One region of the Calidithermus terrae genome, then DNA from elsewhere that is predicted to be linked to it. Evidence: riboswitches for the same ligand, from Rfam matches in the RefSeq annotation. Region 1 holds a riboswitch; the other holds the start of a gene.
What was found. A riboswitch is a leader RNA that binds a small molecule or an ion and turns the genes downstream of it on or off. The one in region 1 is predicted to bind thiamine pyrophosphate.

Region 1 (8,000 bases):
GCCTCGCGCAGCCACTCCTCGGGGATGCGGTCTTGCTCGAGCAGCGCCTGCAGGAGCGCGTCGTAGAGGTCCTCGAGGGTGGGGGTGCGGTCGGGGTCGGGCTGGTAGCGGTTGTAGGGGTCGGAGAAGCCCGAGTCGAGGAGGAAGTCCTCGAGCATGTCCATGAGCTCGGAGCTCGTCAGGTCGTCGAGGCTGGATTCGTACTTGCTGTAGCGGACGCGCATGCTGCCTCCGGCGCTGCCGAACGCTAAACGCCCGACGCCCGGCCCCGGCGGGTGGCGTCTCGCGTCTTGCGTCCGGCGTTGGGCATCTCAGTTCCCGCTCCCCCAGCGCTCCCGCTCGCGCTCGACGGGGGCGCTGTAGCTCTCCTCGCCGCGGGCGATCTTGCGGCGGCCGGCCAGGCCCTCCAGGATGAACTCCCCGGCGGCCACCGTGGCCTCGGGGGTGGTGTGGCTCTCCAGGCGGCGGGCGGCCTCGAGCAGCCCCGGCACCTTCTTCATCTCCTCGAGGGCGCCCTTGGCGTCCTCGGGCAGGGTGAGGAGGTTGCCCTGGGCGAAGTATTCGACGACCTCGTCGGTCTTGAGGCCCTTCGAGCGCTCGCCGTAGGCCAGCCCGAAGGCTTTTTGCAGCAGGTCGCGGGCCACCCGCTCGGCGCCTTGCATCTCGCCCTCGTACTCCAGCTCGATCTTGCCGGTGATGGCGGGCAGGGCGAAGTAGAGGTCGATGGGGCGGGCCACGGTGCGCTCGCCGTACTGCAGGGCGCGGCGCTCGGCGTTGGAGGCCACGAGCTCGAGCAGGCTGATGGAAAGGCGCTGCGATACCCCTGAGGTCTTGTCCACCCGCTTGTCCTCGCGGGCCACGAAGGCCACGGCTTCGGAGGCTTCGGCCACGTAGGAGGGGATGTAGAGCCCCTCCTCCCGCGCGGTCCAGGCCTCCTGCTGGGTGATGGCTAAGCCCTCGTCGAGGGTCTTGGGGTAGTGGGTGCGGATCTCCGAGCCGATGCGGTCCTTGAGCGGGGTGACGATCTTGCCGCGCGCGGTGTAGTCCTGGGGGTTGGCGGTGAAGGCGATCCAGACGTCGAGCTGCAGGCGCACGGGGTAGCCCCGGATCTGCACGTCGCCCTCCTGCAGGATGTTGAACAGCGCCACCTGCACCTTGGGGGCGAGGTCGGCGACCTCGTTGATGCCGAAGATGCCCCGGTTGGCGCGGGGCAGGAGGCCGTAGTGGACGGCCTCGAGGTCGGAGAGCCCGGTGCCGCGCCGGGCGGCTTTGATGGGGTCGATGTCGCCGAGCAGGTCGGCCACGGTGGTGTCGGGGGTGGCGAGCTTCTCCACGTAGCGCTCGTCGCGGGGGACCCAGACGATGGGCGCGTCGTCGCCGGCCTCCTCCAGCAGCCGCTTGGCCTCCGCGGAGAGCGGCTTGAGGGGGTTGTCGCGCAGGTCGGTGGGGAGGGCGGGCACCTCGTCGTCGAGGAGTTCAGTGAGTTGGCGCAGAATGCGGCTCTTGGCCTGCCCGCGCAGGCCCAGGAGGATGAAGTTGTGGCGGGCCAGCACGGCGTTGACCAGTTCGGGCACCACCGAGTCGTCGTAACCCTGGATGCCGGGGAACAGCCGCTCGCCCGAGCGCAATTTGGCGATGAGGTTCTCCCGCGCCTCGTCCTTGACGCTGCGCTGGAGCTTGGCCATGGGGTAGGAACGCTTCAGCTCTCCTAGGGTTGTGGCCTTCATGGAGGGAGTGTACGCCTCGAGGGCTAAAACGTATGTGGATTGGCTTTCAAGTGGTTTTCATCGGCTCCTGGACGTGTCGAGTGGAACTCTTGCCGATAGAGGCACTGTTTTCATGGGATAACCGTTCGGATTTGCGGTGAAATCGGGATAATTCGGGTTCGACGCGGGCCCGCCAGGCGGGCGGCAGGGAGGGCTGGGGCGGGCCTCCGCGCCGGCCTTGACGGGGTCGGTGACGGCCTGATAGCGTTGGGGTGATCGGCTAGGGGTGCCCCTGCGGGGGCTGAGAACAGGTTGAGTCCTGTAACCCTTGGAACCTGATCCGGTTAGCACCGGCGGAGGGAAGCCCGTGGAAAAACCTGTCCAGTCCAACGTGTACCCGTTCCTCCTGGCCCTTCGCCGGTCCAGGAGGTGGTTTTTTGTCAGGAAAACTGTATTTGGTGGCGAGCCCCCGGCCCGGCCAGCCGGAGGCGGTGTTGCTGGAGCGCCTCGAGGCCGCCCTGGACGGCGGGGTCGAGCTGCTGCAATTGCGGGCCAAGGGCCACGAGGCCCGCTGCGTCCTCGAGCTCGGCGAGAAGCTGCGGGCCCTGTGCGCGCGTTACCGGGTGCCGCTGGTGATCAACGACCGCCCCGACCTGGCGGCCTTGCTGGAGGCCGACGGTGTGCACCTGGGACAGAAGGACCCGAGCGTGGCCCAGGCCCGGCGCTTCTTCGCGGGCTGGGTCGGGCGCAGCACCCATGAACCCGAGCAGGCCCTGCGGGAGCAGGCCGCGCTCGAGGGCGACCGGGGCTACCTTTCGGTGGGGCCGGTGTGGGAAACCCCCACCAAGCCAGGGCGACCCGCGACGGGCCTGGCGTACGTGCGGTGGGCGGCGCAAAACCTCCGGGTGCCCTGGTTCGCCATCGGGGGCATCGACGAGCACACGCTGCCCAGGGTGCTGGAGGCCGGGGCCCGCCGGGTGGCGGTGGTGCGGGCCATTCTGGACGCGCCCCGCCCCGAACAGGTCGCCGCGCGCATGCGGAGGTGGCTGGATGGTCTGGATTAACGGCAAAGCCGTGGAGGCCGAGGGAAGGAGCCTGCGCGAGGTGGTCGAAGCCGTGTGCAGCCAGCGGGGAATAAGCCCCGACACCGTCGCCGTGATGCTCAACGACGAGATCTGGGTCAAAGGCCGCTGGCCGGCCCGCCCCCTGGCGGCGGGGGACGTGGTGGAGGTCGTGGCCGTGATACAGGGGGGCTAGCCGTGAGCGCACTGGTGATCGCAGGCCAGCGCCTGAACAGCCGCCTGCTCGTGGGCACGGGCAAGTACCGCGACTTCGCGCTGATGCGGGAGGCCCTCGAGGCCTCCGGGGCCGAGGCGGTGACCGTCTCCGTCCGGCGCGTCGAGGTGGGGGCCGCCGGGCACCAGGGCCTGCTGGAAGCGCTGGACTGGCGGCGCTACCGGGTGCTGCCCAACACCGCCGGAGCCCGCACCGCCGTCGAGGCCCTGCGCCTGGCGCGGCTGGGGCGGGCGCTTACGGGAAGCGACTGGGTCAAGCTGGAGGTCATCCCCGACCCCACCTACCTGCTGCCCGACCCGCTGGAGACCTGGCGCGCTGCCGAAGTTCTGGTGCAGGAGGGCTTCGTGGTGTTGCCCTATATCGCCCCCGACCCGGTGCTGGCGCAGAGGCTGGCCCGGCTCGGCTGTGCCACCGTGATGCCCCTGGCCGCCCCCATCGGCTCGGGGCAGGGCCTCAGGAACCGGGCCATGCTGGAGATTTTCGCGCAGCAGCGCGCCCAGTTGCCGCCCATCGTGGTGGACGCCGGGCTGCGCTGGCCCTCGGAAGCCGCCGGGGCGATGGAGCTGGGCGCCGACGCGGTGCTGGTCAACACCGCCATTGCCGAGGCCCAGGACCCCGTGGCGATGGCCGCCGCCTTCCGCCAGGCGGTCGAAGCGGGGCGCAGGGCCTATGAAGCCGGGCCCATGCCCGAGCGCGCCGTCGCCAGCCCCTCCAGCCCGGCCCAGGGCGTGCCCCTGCCCCAACCGGAGCTGCCCCTATGAGCGAGGTCGTGGTGGTGGGCGGCGGCATCATCGGCAGCCTCATCGCCTACCGGCTGTGCCAGGCGGGGCTCGAGGTCACCCTGCTGGAGGCGGGCAAGGCCGGGCAGGCCACCCAGGCTTCGGCGGGCATGCTGGCCCCCTACGCCGAGGGCCTTGGCGGGGAGTTGCTCGAGTGGGCCCGGGAAGGGCTCGAGTGCTACCCCGGGCTCGCGCGCGAACTCGAAGCGGCCTGCGGGGTCAGGGTCCCCGTGGTCCTGAGCGGCGTCTGGAGCCTCGAGCGCCCCCTGCTCCAGGGCTGGCACACCCTGCGCGACCTCGAGCCCCGCCCCGGCGGCTACCTCGACCCGCTTCGGCTACTGGCCGCCGTGCAAAAAGCCTTCGTGAGCCTGGGCGGCACGGTGCGAGCGGAAGAAGCCCAGCGCCTCGAGCCCGGCTGGGTCCACACCCTCACCCAGCGCATCGCGGCCCGCCAGATCGTGATCGCCAGCGGGGCCTGGTCGGGCCGCTTCGGCCTGGGGGTACGCCCGCTCAAGGGCGAAGCCCTGCTGCTGGCGGCCCCAGCGCCGCCCGGACCGGTGTTCGCAGGAGCGGGCTATGCGCTGCCCCGCGGGAGGCGGGTCTACCTGGGGGCCACCCGGCGCGAAGGCTGGCAGCCCGGCGTGGAGGCGGAGGGGCTCCGCTGGCTGCACCGCTACCGCGACGCGCATTTCCCCCACCTCCACGGTGCCCCTGTCCTCCAGAGCCGCTGGGGCTACCGCCCGGCGGGCCCCCTCACGGTAAGGCGGCTCGAGCCCGGAATCCTGGCCGCCACCGGGCACGGGCGCAACGGCATCCTGCTGGCCCCGGCCACCGCCCGCCGCGTCACCGCGATGGTGCTGGAGTCCTGGAAGGCACGCCGGTGAGTCGCCGAGGATCGATAGTCAACAGCCGATAGCACAAGGAGCCGACATGACCCAGCTTGAAGCCGCCCGCAAGGGCATCGTCACCGAAGCCATGGCCTACGTGGCCCACTCCGAAGGGTTGGAGCCCGAGTTCGTGCGGCAGCAGGTGGCCGCGGGGCGGGTGGTCATCCCCGCCAACCCCAACCACCGCACCCTGGCCCGCTTCACCGCCATCGGCGAGGGGATGCGGGTGAAGGTCAACGCCAACCTGGGCACCTCCTACGACTTCGCCGACCCCGAGCAGGAGGTGCGGAAAGTCCGGGCCGCCATCGAGGCGGGCGCCGACGCCGTGATGGACCTCTCCACCGGGGGCGACCTGGCCCGCATCCGCGAGATGACGCTGGAGGCCAGCACCGTCCCGCTGGGCACCGTGCCCATCTACGAGGCCGAATTCCAGGCCGCCCGGCGCAAGAGCGTCTTCGACATGACGCCCGACGAGCTGTTGGAGGTCATCGAGCGCCACGGCCGCTCGGGGGTGGACTACGTCACCGTGCACGCCGGGGTGACCCAGGAGAGCCTGCGCCGCTACCGCAACGGCTCGAGGGTCACCGGCATCGTCTCGCGCGGGGGCGGGATGCTGGCGGCGTGGATGCTGCGCAACGAGCGGGAAAACCCGTTGTGGGAACGCTTCGATGACGTGCTCGAGATCGCCCGCACCTACGACATGACCCTCTCGCTGGGCGACGGGCTGCGCCCTGGCTGCCTGGCCGACGCGACCGACCGCGCCCAGATCCAGGAGCTGCTGCTGGTGGGTGAGCTGGTCGAACGGGCGCGCCGGGCCGGGGTGCAGGCGATGGTCGAGGGGCCGGGGCACGTCCCCCTGGGCGAGATCCAGGCCAACGTGCAGTTGCAGAAAAAGCTCACCGACCACGCGCCCTTCTATATCCTGGGAATGCTCCCCATCGACACCGCAGCGGCGTTCGACCACATAGCGGGCGCCATCGGCGGGGCGGTCGCGGGCTGGCACGGCGCCGACATGCTGTGCTACCTCACCCCGGCCGAGCACCTGGCCCTGCCCACCGTCGAGCACGTGCGCGAGGGCGTGATCGCCTTCAAGCTCGCCGCCCACGTCGCCGACGTGGCTCGAGGCCACCCCGCCGCCCTCCTCCGCAACCGCCAGATGAGCCAGGCCCGCTACGCCCTCGACTGGGAGCGCCAGTTCGAGCTGTGCCTGTTCCCCCAGGAGGCCCGCAGGCTCTACGAGACCCGCGCCACCCGCACCAAGGCCTGCAGCATGTGCGGCCCCTTCTGCCCGATGAACCTGGTCGAGGCCGTGCTGCGCGGAAGGGCCCGCGTGAGCGACCTCGAGCCGGCCTGAACCCCCGGAGGCCCCGGTGCCCTTCCCCATCGCCCTCACCATCGCCGGCAGCGACCCCAGCGGCGGCGCCGGCCTCCAGGCCGACCTCAAGACCTTCCACCGCCTCGGGGTCTACGGCATGAGCGTGGTCACCGCGCTGACCGTGCAGAACACCCTGGGGGTGCGCGAGGTCGTGCCCCTGGAGCCCACCCTGGTCGCACGCCAGCTAAAAGCCGTGCTGCACGACCCCGGAGCCCACGCCCTCAAGACCGGGGCGCTGGGCGACGCCGCCACCCTCGAGGCCATCGCCCCCGTGCTCGCCCAGGCCGCCCTGCCCCTGGTCGTTGACCCCGTCCTCGTGTCGAAGAACGGGCAGGAGTTGCTGCCTTCGCGCGCCCTCGAGGCCCTCAAGGCCGACCTGCTCCCCCTCGCCACGCTGCTGACCCCCAACCTGCTCGAGGCCCAGGCCCTGCTGGGCCAGCCCATACGCGACCTCGCCGACGCCCGCGAAGCCGCCCGGCTGCTGGCGAGCCTGGGGCCTGGGGCCGTGCTGCTCAAGGGCGGCCACCTCGCCGGGGAAGAGGCCACCGACGTGCTGTGGGACGGCCACGCGCTGCACCTCTTCCCCGCCCGAAAAATCCCCTCGGCCCATACCCACGGGACCGGCTGCACCCTCTCCGCCGCGGTCGCCGCGCTGCTGGCGAAGGGGGTCGCGCTGCTCGAAGCCGTCGCTCGAGCCAAGCGTTTCGTGACCCGAGCCATCGAAACGGCCCCGGGCATCGGGCAGGGCATCGGGCCGCTCAACCACTGGGCGGGGGAGGGTGCTGATGGCCGGTAGCCGGGCGCGGGTCGTACGTGCTGCGTCGTACGTCGGACGCCGAACGCCAGACGCAAGATGCGGGTCGTACGTCCTGCGTCGTACGCAAGACGCAAAACGCAAAACGCAAGACGCGAGACGCGAGACGCAAGACGCGAGACGCGAAACACCTTGCTCCCCCCTTGGCAAGGGGGGAAGGGGAGGGGCAAACCACAGGCCACGAGATGCTCTTAGCTGCCGGCTCCTTCTGGGAGGAGTCCGACCACCCGTGCCAGGACGGCTTCGGCGACTTCGCTCTTCGTCATGAGGGGCAGGGGCTCGACCATCCCGCCCGGGAGGAGCAGGCTGACGCGGTTGGTGTCCACGGCAAAACCGGCGTCGCGGGCGCTGATGTCGTTGGCGACGATCATGGAGAGGCTCTTGCGCTCGAGCTTGTCCTGCGCGTTTTCCAGCAGCTTCTCGCTCTCGGCGGCGAAACCCACCACCACCGCCGGCCGGCCCAACCGGCGGCGCTGCTCGGCCACGGCCAGCAGGATGTCCTGGGTGTGCTCGAGTTCGACCCGGGGCAAAGCGCCCTTCTTGATCTTGTGGGCCTGGACCTGGCGGGGCCGGAAGTCGGCCACCGCGGCGGCCATGATCAGCACGTCGGCCTCCTGGCACAGCCCCAGGACGGCCTCGGCCATCTGGGCGGCGGTTTCCACGTCGGTGCGCTCGGCCCCGGCGGGGGCGGGCAGGGCGGCGGCGGTGGCCCCCACCACCAGGCTGACCCTGGCCCCCAGGTCCAGCGCGGCCTGGGCCAGGGCGAAGCCCTGCTTGCCCGAAGAGCGGTTGGTGAGGTAACGCACGGGGTCGAGGGGCTCCTGGGTGCCGCCTGCGCTCACCACCACGTGCCTGCCGGTCAGGGGGCCGCCACGGCTCAGGGCCAGGCGGGCGTGCCCCAGGATTTCGGCGGGCTCGAGCATCCGCCCCAGCCCCGTCAGGCCTGAGGCCATGCGGCCCGGGGCCGGGCCCAGGACCTGCACGCCCCTGCGGCGGAGGGTCTCGAGGTTGGCCTGGGTGGCGGGGTGCTCGAACATGCCGCCGTCCATGGCGGGGGCCACCAGCACGGGACAGCGCGCGGCCAGCGCGGTCAGGGTGAGCAGGTTGTCGGCCTGGCCCTGCGCCAGCTTAGCCAGGGTGTTC
Region 2 (4,321 bases), on a different contig from region 1:
GGTGACGAAGGCGGCGACGAAGCCGGCGAGCATCAGGCCGAAGCCCTCGGTGGGGAAGGTGTCGGCGCTTTGCAGCAGGTCGTAGCCGGAGGCGGCGAGCATGGTGGGCACGGCCAGGATGAAGGAGAACTCGGCGGCGGCGCGGCGCGAGAGGCCGCTGAGCATGCCGCCGACGATGGTGGCGGCGCTGCGCGAGGTGCCGGGGAAGAGGGCGGCGAGGCCCTGGAACACGCCGATGAGGGCGGCCTGGGCCAGGGGCATCTCGTTGATGTCGTCGTACTTCTTGTGGCCCTGCAGCCAGCGGTCCACGAAGAGCAGCAGCACCCCCACCCCGATCAGGGCGCTCACCACGATCAGGTCGTTGCCGAGGATCCGGTCCTTGATGAGGCGGTAGAGCCCGAAGCCGATGACGCCGGTGGGGATGAAGGCCACGGCGATGCGCTTCCAGACCTCGAGGTCGCGCAGGAAGCGCGGGAGGTAGAGCGCCAGCACCGCCAGGATGGCGCCGAGCTGGATCACGATGAGGAAGCTTTTGGCGAAGTTGTCGGTCTCGATGGGGATGCCCAGCAGGTGCGAGGCCAGGGTGAGGTGGCCGGTGGAGGAGATCGGCAAGAACTCGGTGAGGCCCTCGAGCACGCCCAGCAGGATGGCTTCCAAAACAGTCACGCCCATGAGCCTAACACGCGAGGGCTGTGAGAGGGGCCAACGCCGCGGCTTTTCTGGTAGCCTTTGGGCTGATGTCGGTGAGCGTGCTGCTTCCCGCCGCCGGTTCGGGCGAGCGCCTGGGGCGGGGCCCCAAGGCTTTCGTCGAGGTCGGCGGCAAGGCCCTGCTCGAGTACGCGCTCGAGGCCTTCGCCTGGGCCGACGAGGTGCTCGTGGCCCTGCCCCCGGGCCATGCCCTGCCCCCGCGCCCCGGCGTGCGCTTCCTCGAGGGGGGTAAAACCCGGCAGCAGAGCGTGTGGAGGCTGCTCCAGGCCGCGACGGCCGACGTGGTGCTGGTGCACGACGTGGCCCGGCCCTTCGTGGTGCGGGCGGCGCTGGAGCGCCTGCTCAAGGCCGTCGCCGAGACGGGGGCGGCGACCCTGGCCGTCCCCGTGCCCGACACCCTGGTGGAGGACCGGGACGGGGCCTACGGCGCGGTGATCCCGCGCGAGCGCCACCGCCTGGTGCAGACCCCGCAGGGCTTCCGGCGCGAGCTGCTGATGGAGGCCCACCTCGAGGCCCTCCGCGAGGGCCGAGACTTCAGCGACGACGCCCAGATGGTGCTGGCCCTGGGGCACCCGGTCGCGCTGGTGGAGGGCGACCGCCGGATGTTCAAGCTGACCTACCCCGAAGACCTCGACCTCGCCGAAGGGCTGGCCCGCGCGTGGAACTGCTAGCCCCCGCCAAGGTGAACCTGGGCCTGTCGGTGCTGGGCAGGCTCGAGGACGGCTACCACGAGCTGCACACCCTCTTCGCCGCGCTGGACCTGGGCGACCGGATCGCCGTGGAGCCCCGCCCATCAGGGATCGCGCTCGAGGTGACGGGCGCGGAGCTCTCCGCGGGGCCGGACAACCTCGTCTATAAGGCGGCGCAGGCCTACCTCGAGGCCGCGGGCTGGCCCGGCGGGGTGTGGGTGCGGCTGGAGAAAAGGCTGCCGCTGGCCGCCGGGCTGGGCGGGGGCTCCTCCGACGCGGCGGCGGTGCTGCGGGCGCTCTCCGTCCTCTACCCCGCCCCGCTCGACCTGCCCGCCATCGCCCGGAGGCTGGGGGCCGACGTGCCCTTCTTCCTGCGGGGCGGGATGGCCGAGGGGCGGGGGGTCGGGGAACGGCTGCGGCGTGTGGAGGGCGTGGAGGCCCACCTGGTGCTGGTCAACCCGGGGATCGCGGTCCCGGCGGCCTCGGCCTACAAGGCCCTGCGGCCCGAGGAGTGGGGGCCGGAGCTCGACGTCGCGGGCGTCCTCGAGGCCCTGCGCTCGGGGCAAACCCCGCCCTACTGGAACAGCCTCGAGGCCCCGGTCTTCCGGCTCGAGCCCCAGGTGGCCGAGCTCAAGCTCTACCTGCAGGCCGTGGGGCTGCGCGGGGTGCTGATGTCGGGCTCGGGCTCGAGCGTCTTCGGCCTGGCCCACGACGCCCAGGAGGCGCGGTTCTACGCCCGGCAGCTCCAGGCCCGCTTCCCCCAGTTCTGGGTGCGGGCCGCCCGAACGGTCCCGGCGCAATTGTAGGAGCGTTTGCGGCCGGCCCCGCCCCCCGGGTGTATATTCATGGGGTCATCGGGGGTGCTTGGCGATGAGCCAAGCTGAGAAATACCCTTGGAACCTGACCCGGTTAGGACCGGCGTAGGGAGCGTGACGGGAACGAAGCAAGGCCACCGCGCCTTGAACCCCCTCCGGTGACAAGGGGGATTTTTTTATGCTCAAGAAGGTTCTTCTGGCGGCGCTGGCCCTCCTGGGGCTGGCCCAGGCCCAACCGCTCACCGTCCTGAGCCACGAGAGCTTCAACCTCGACAAGAAGCTCGTGGCCGAGTTCGAGCAGAAAAGCGGCGTCAAGCTGCGCTTGCTCAAGGCGGGCGACGCCGGGGAGATGCTGAACAAGGCCATCCTCAGCAAGGGGGCGCCCGTCGCCGACGTGATCTACGGCTTCGACAACTCCCAGCTCTCCCAGGCCCTGCAGGCCGGCATCCTCCAGCCCTACGCCTCGCCCGCCCTCTCGGCGCTGCGCCCGGAGTTCGTGCTCGACAAGACCTACCGCGCCCTGCCCGTGGACTTCGGCTACGTGGCGCTCAACTACGACAAGGCCTACTTCAAGGACAAGCCCCTGCCCCAGAGCTTCGCCGACCTCGCCAAGCCCGAGTTCGCCCGGCTGCTCGTCGTCTCCAACCCCGCCACCTCCTCCCCCGGCCTGGCCTTTCTGCTCTCGACGGTCAAGGCCTTCGGGGAGGACGGCTACCTCGAGTTCTGGGCCAGGCTGCGCGAGGGCGGGGTGCGGGTGGAGAAGGGCTGGAGCGAGGCCTACTACACCGCCTTCTCCAAGTCGGGCGGCGACCGCCCGCTGGTGGTGAGCTACGCGACGAGCCCGGCGGCCGAGCTGTTCTACTCGGAGAAGAAGCTCGACGAGCCCCCCACGGGCAACCTGCTGCTGCCGGGCAGTTCCTTCTTGCAGGTGGAGTTCGTGGGCATCCTCAAGGGCACCAAGCAGCCCGCCGCCGCGCGCAAGTTCGTGGACTGGCTGCTCTCCAAGGCGGTGCAGGAGAGCATCCCCACCGAGATGTGGGTCTACCCCACCCGCAAGGACGCCAAGCTGCCCGAGGTGTTCCGCTGGGCCGAGGTGCCCAAGGCCCCCTCCGCGCTCGAGCCCCAGAGCATCGCCAGGAACCGCGAGCGCTGGGTGAGCGAGTGGACCAAGGTGGTGGTGCAGGGGCAGTCGCCGGAGGCGGTCAAGCGGGCGCGCAAGTAATGCCGATCGGGGTCACCCCGTGCGCCTGAGCCCCCTGCTGGCCCTGCCGGTGCTGCTTTTCCTGGCGCTGGCGCTGGGCTACCCCATGTTCCGGGTGCTGGTGCTGGGCCTGGGGGAGGGCTTAGGCGAGGCCCTGCGCAACCCCTATTACTGGGGGCGGCTGGGGTGGAGCCTGGGGTACGGGCTGGCCTCGAGCCTGCTGACCGTGCTGCTGGCCCTGCCGCTGGCCTACGCCTTCCGCTACCGCTTCCCGGGGCGGGAGGCCCTGCTCTCGCTCTCGACGGTGCCCTTCGTGCTGCCCACGCTGGTGGTGGCGCTGGGCTTTCTGGCGCTGGCGGGCCCGCGCGGCCTGCTGGGGCTCAACCTGCAGGGGACGCCCTGGATCTTGCTGTGGGCGGCGGTGTTCTACAACCTGGGCCTGGTGCTGCGCCTGCTGGTGGTGCTGCTGCCGAGCCTCGAGACCCCGCTGGCCGCCGCCCGCACCCTGGGCGCTTCGCCCTGGCGGGCCTACCTGCGGGTGGGCGTCCCGCTGCTGGCCCCGGGGCTGCTGGCCGGGGGCGGCCTGACCTTCCTCTACACCTTCAGCAGCTTCGGGCTGCCGCTGGTGCTGGGCGGGACCCGCTACGCGACGCTCGAGGTCGAGATCTACACCCTGCTCAGCTACCGCCTGGCCTTCCCCGAAGCCACCGCGCTCGCGCTGGCCCAGCTCGCGGTGAGCGCGGGGGTCACGCTGCTCTACCTGTGGGCGCAGGCCCGGCTGGCCCTGTCGTTGCAGGCCGGGGCGGGCCCCCGGCCCCTCCCACGCGCGAAGGCCTGGGCGCTCGCGCTGGCGTTGTGGCTGGGGTTCACCCTGCTCTACGCCCCGCTGCTGGCCCTGCTGCTGCAAG

Region 2: it holds a riboswitch for thiamine pyrophosphate, as region 1 does, so the genes downstream of both, Mterra_RS17595 (thiamine ABC transporter substrate-binding protein) here and thiE (thiamine phosphate synthase) in region 1, are expected to answer to the same signal.

The regions. Positions count from the first base shown of each region.
Region 1 is NZ_QXDL01000023.1:2,656-10,655, forward strand. Features, by position in the region: gene Mterra_RS04315 (vWA domain-containing protein) at 1-224, opposite strand, end outside; gene Mterra_RS04320 (sigma 54-interacting transcriptional regulator) at 312-1,727, opposite strand; TPP riboswitch at 1,979-2,085, shown strand; gene thiE (thiamine phosphate synthase) at 2,144-2,770, shown strand; gene thiS (sulfur carrier protein ThiS) at 2,757-2,963, shown strand; gene Mterra_RS04335 (thiazole synthase) at 2,966-3,763, shown strand; gene Mterra_RS04340 (FAD-dependent oxidoreductase) at 3,760-4,665, shown strand; gene thiC (phosphomethylpyrimidine synthase ThiC) at 4,712-6,022, shown strand; gene thiD (bifunctional hydroxymethylpyrimidine kinase/phosphomethylpyrimidine kinase) at 6,039-6,839, shown strand; gene coaBC (bifunctional phosphopantothenoylcysteine decarboxylase/phosphopantothenate--cysteine ligase CoaBC) at 7,049-8,000, opposite strand, start outside.
Region 2 is NZ_QXDL01000213.1:1,830-6,150, reverse strand. Features, by position in the region: gene Mterra_RS17610 (undecaprenyl-diphosphate phosphatase) at 1-666, opposite strand, end outside; gene ispD (2-C-methyl-D-erythritol 4-phosphate cytidylyltransferase) at 738-1,379, shown strand; gene Mterra_RS17600 (4-(cytidine 5'-diphospho)-2-C-methyl-D-erythritol kinase) at 1,367-2,203, shown strand; TPP riboswitch at 2,244-2,342, shown strand; gene Mterra_RS17595 (thiamine ABC transporter substrate-binding protein) at 2,391-3,434, shown strand; gene Mterra_RS17590 (ABC transporter permease) at 3,520-4,321, shown strand, end outside.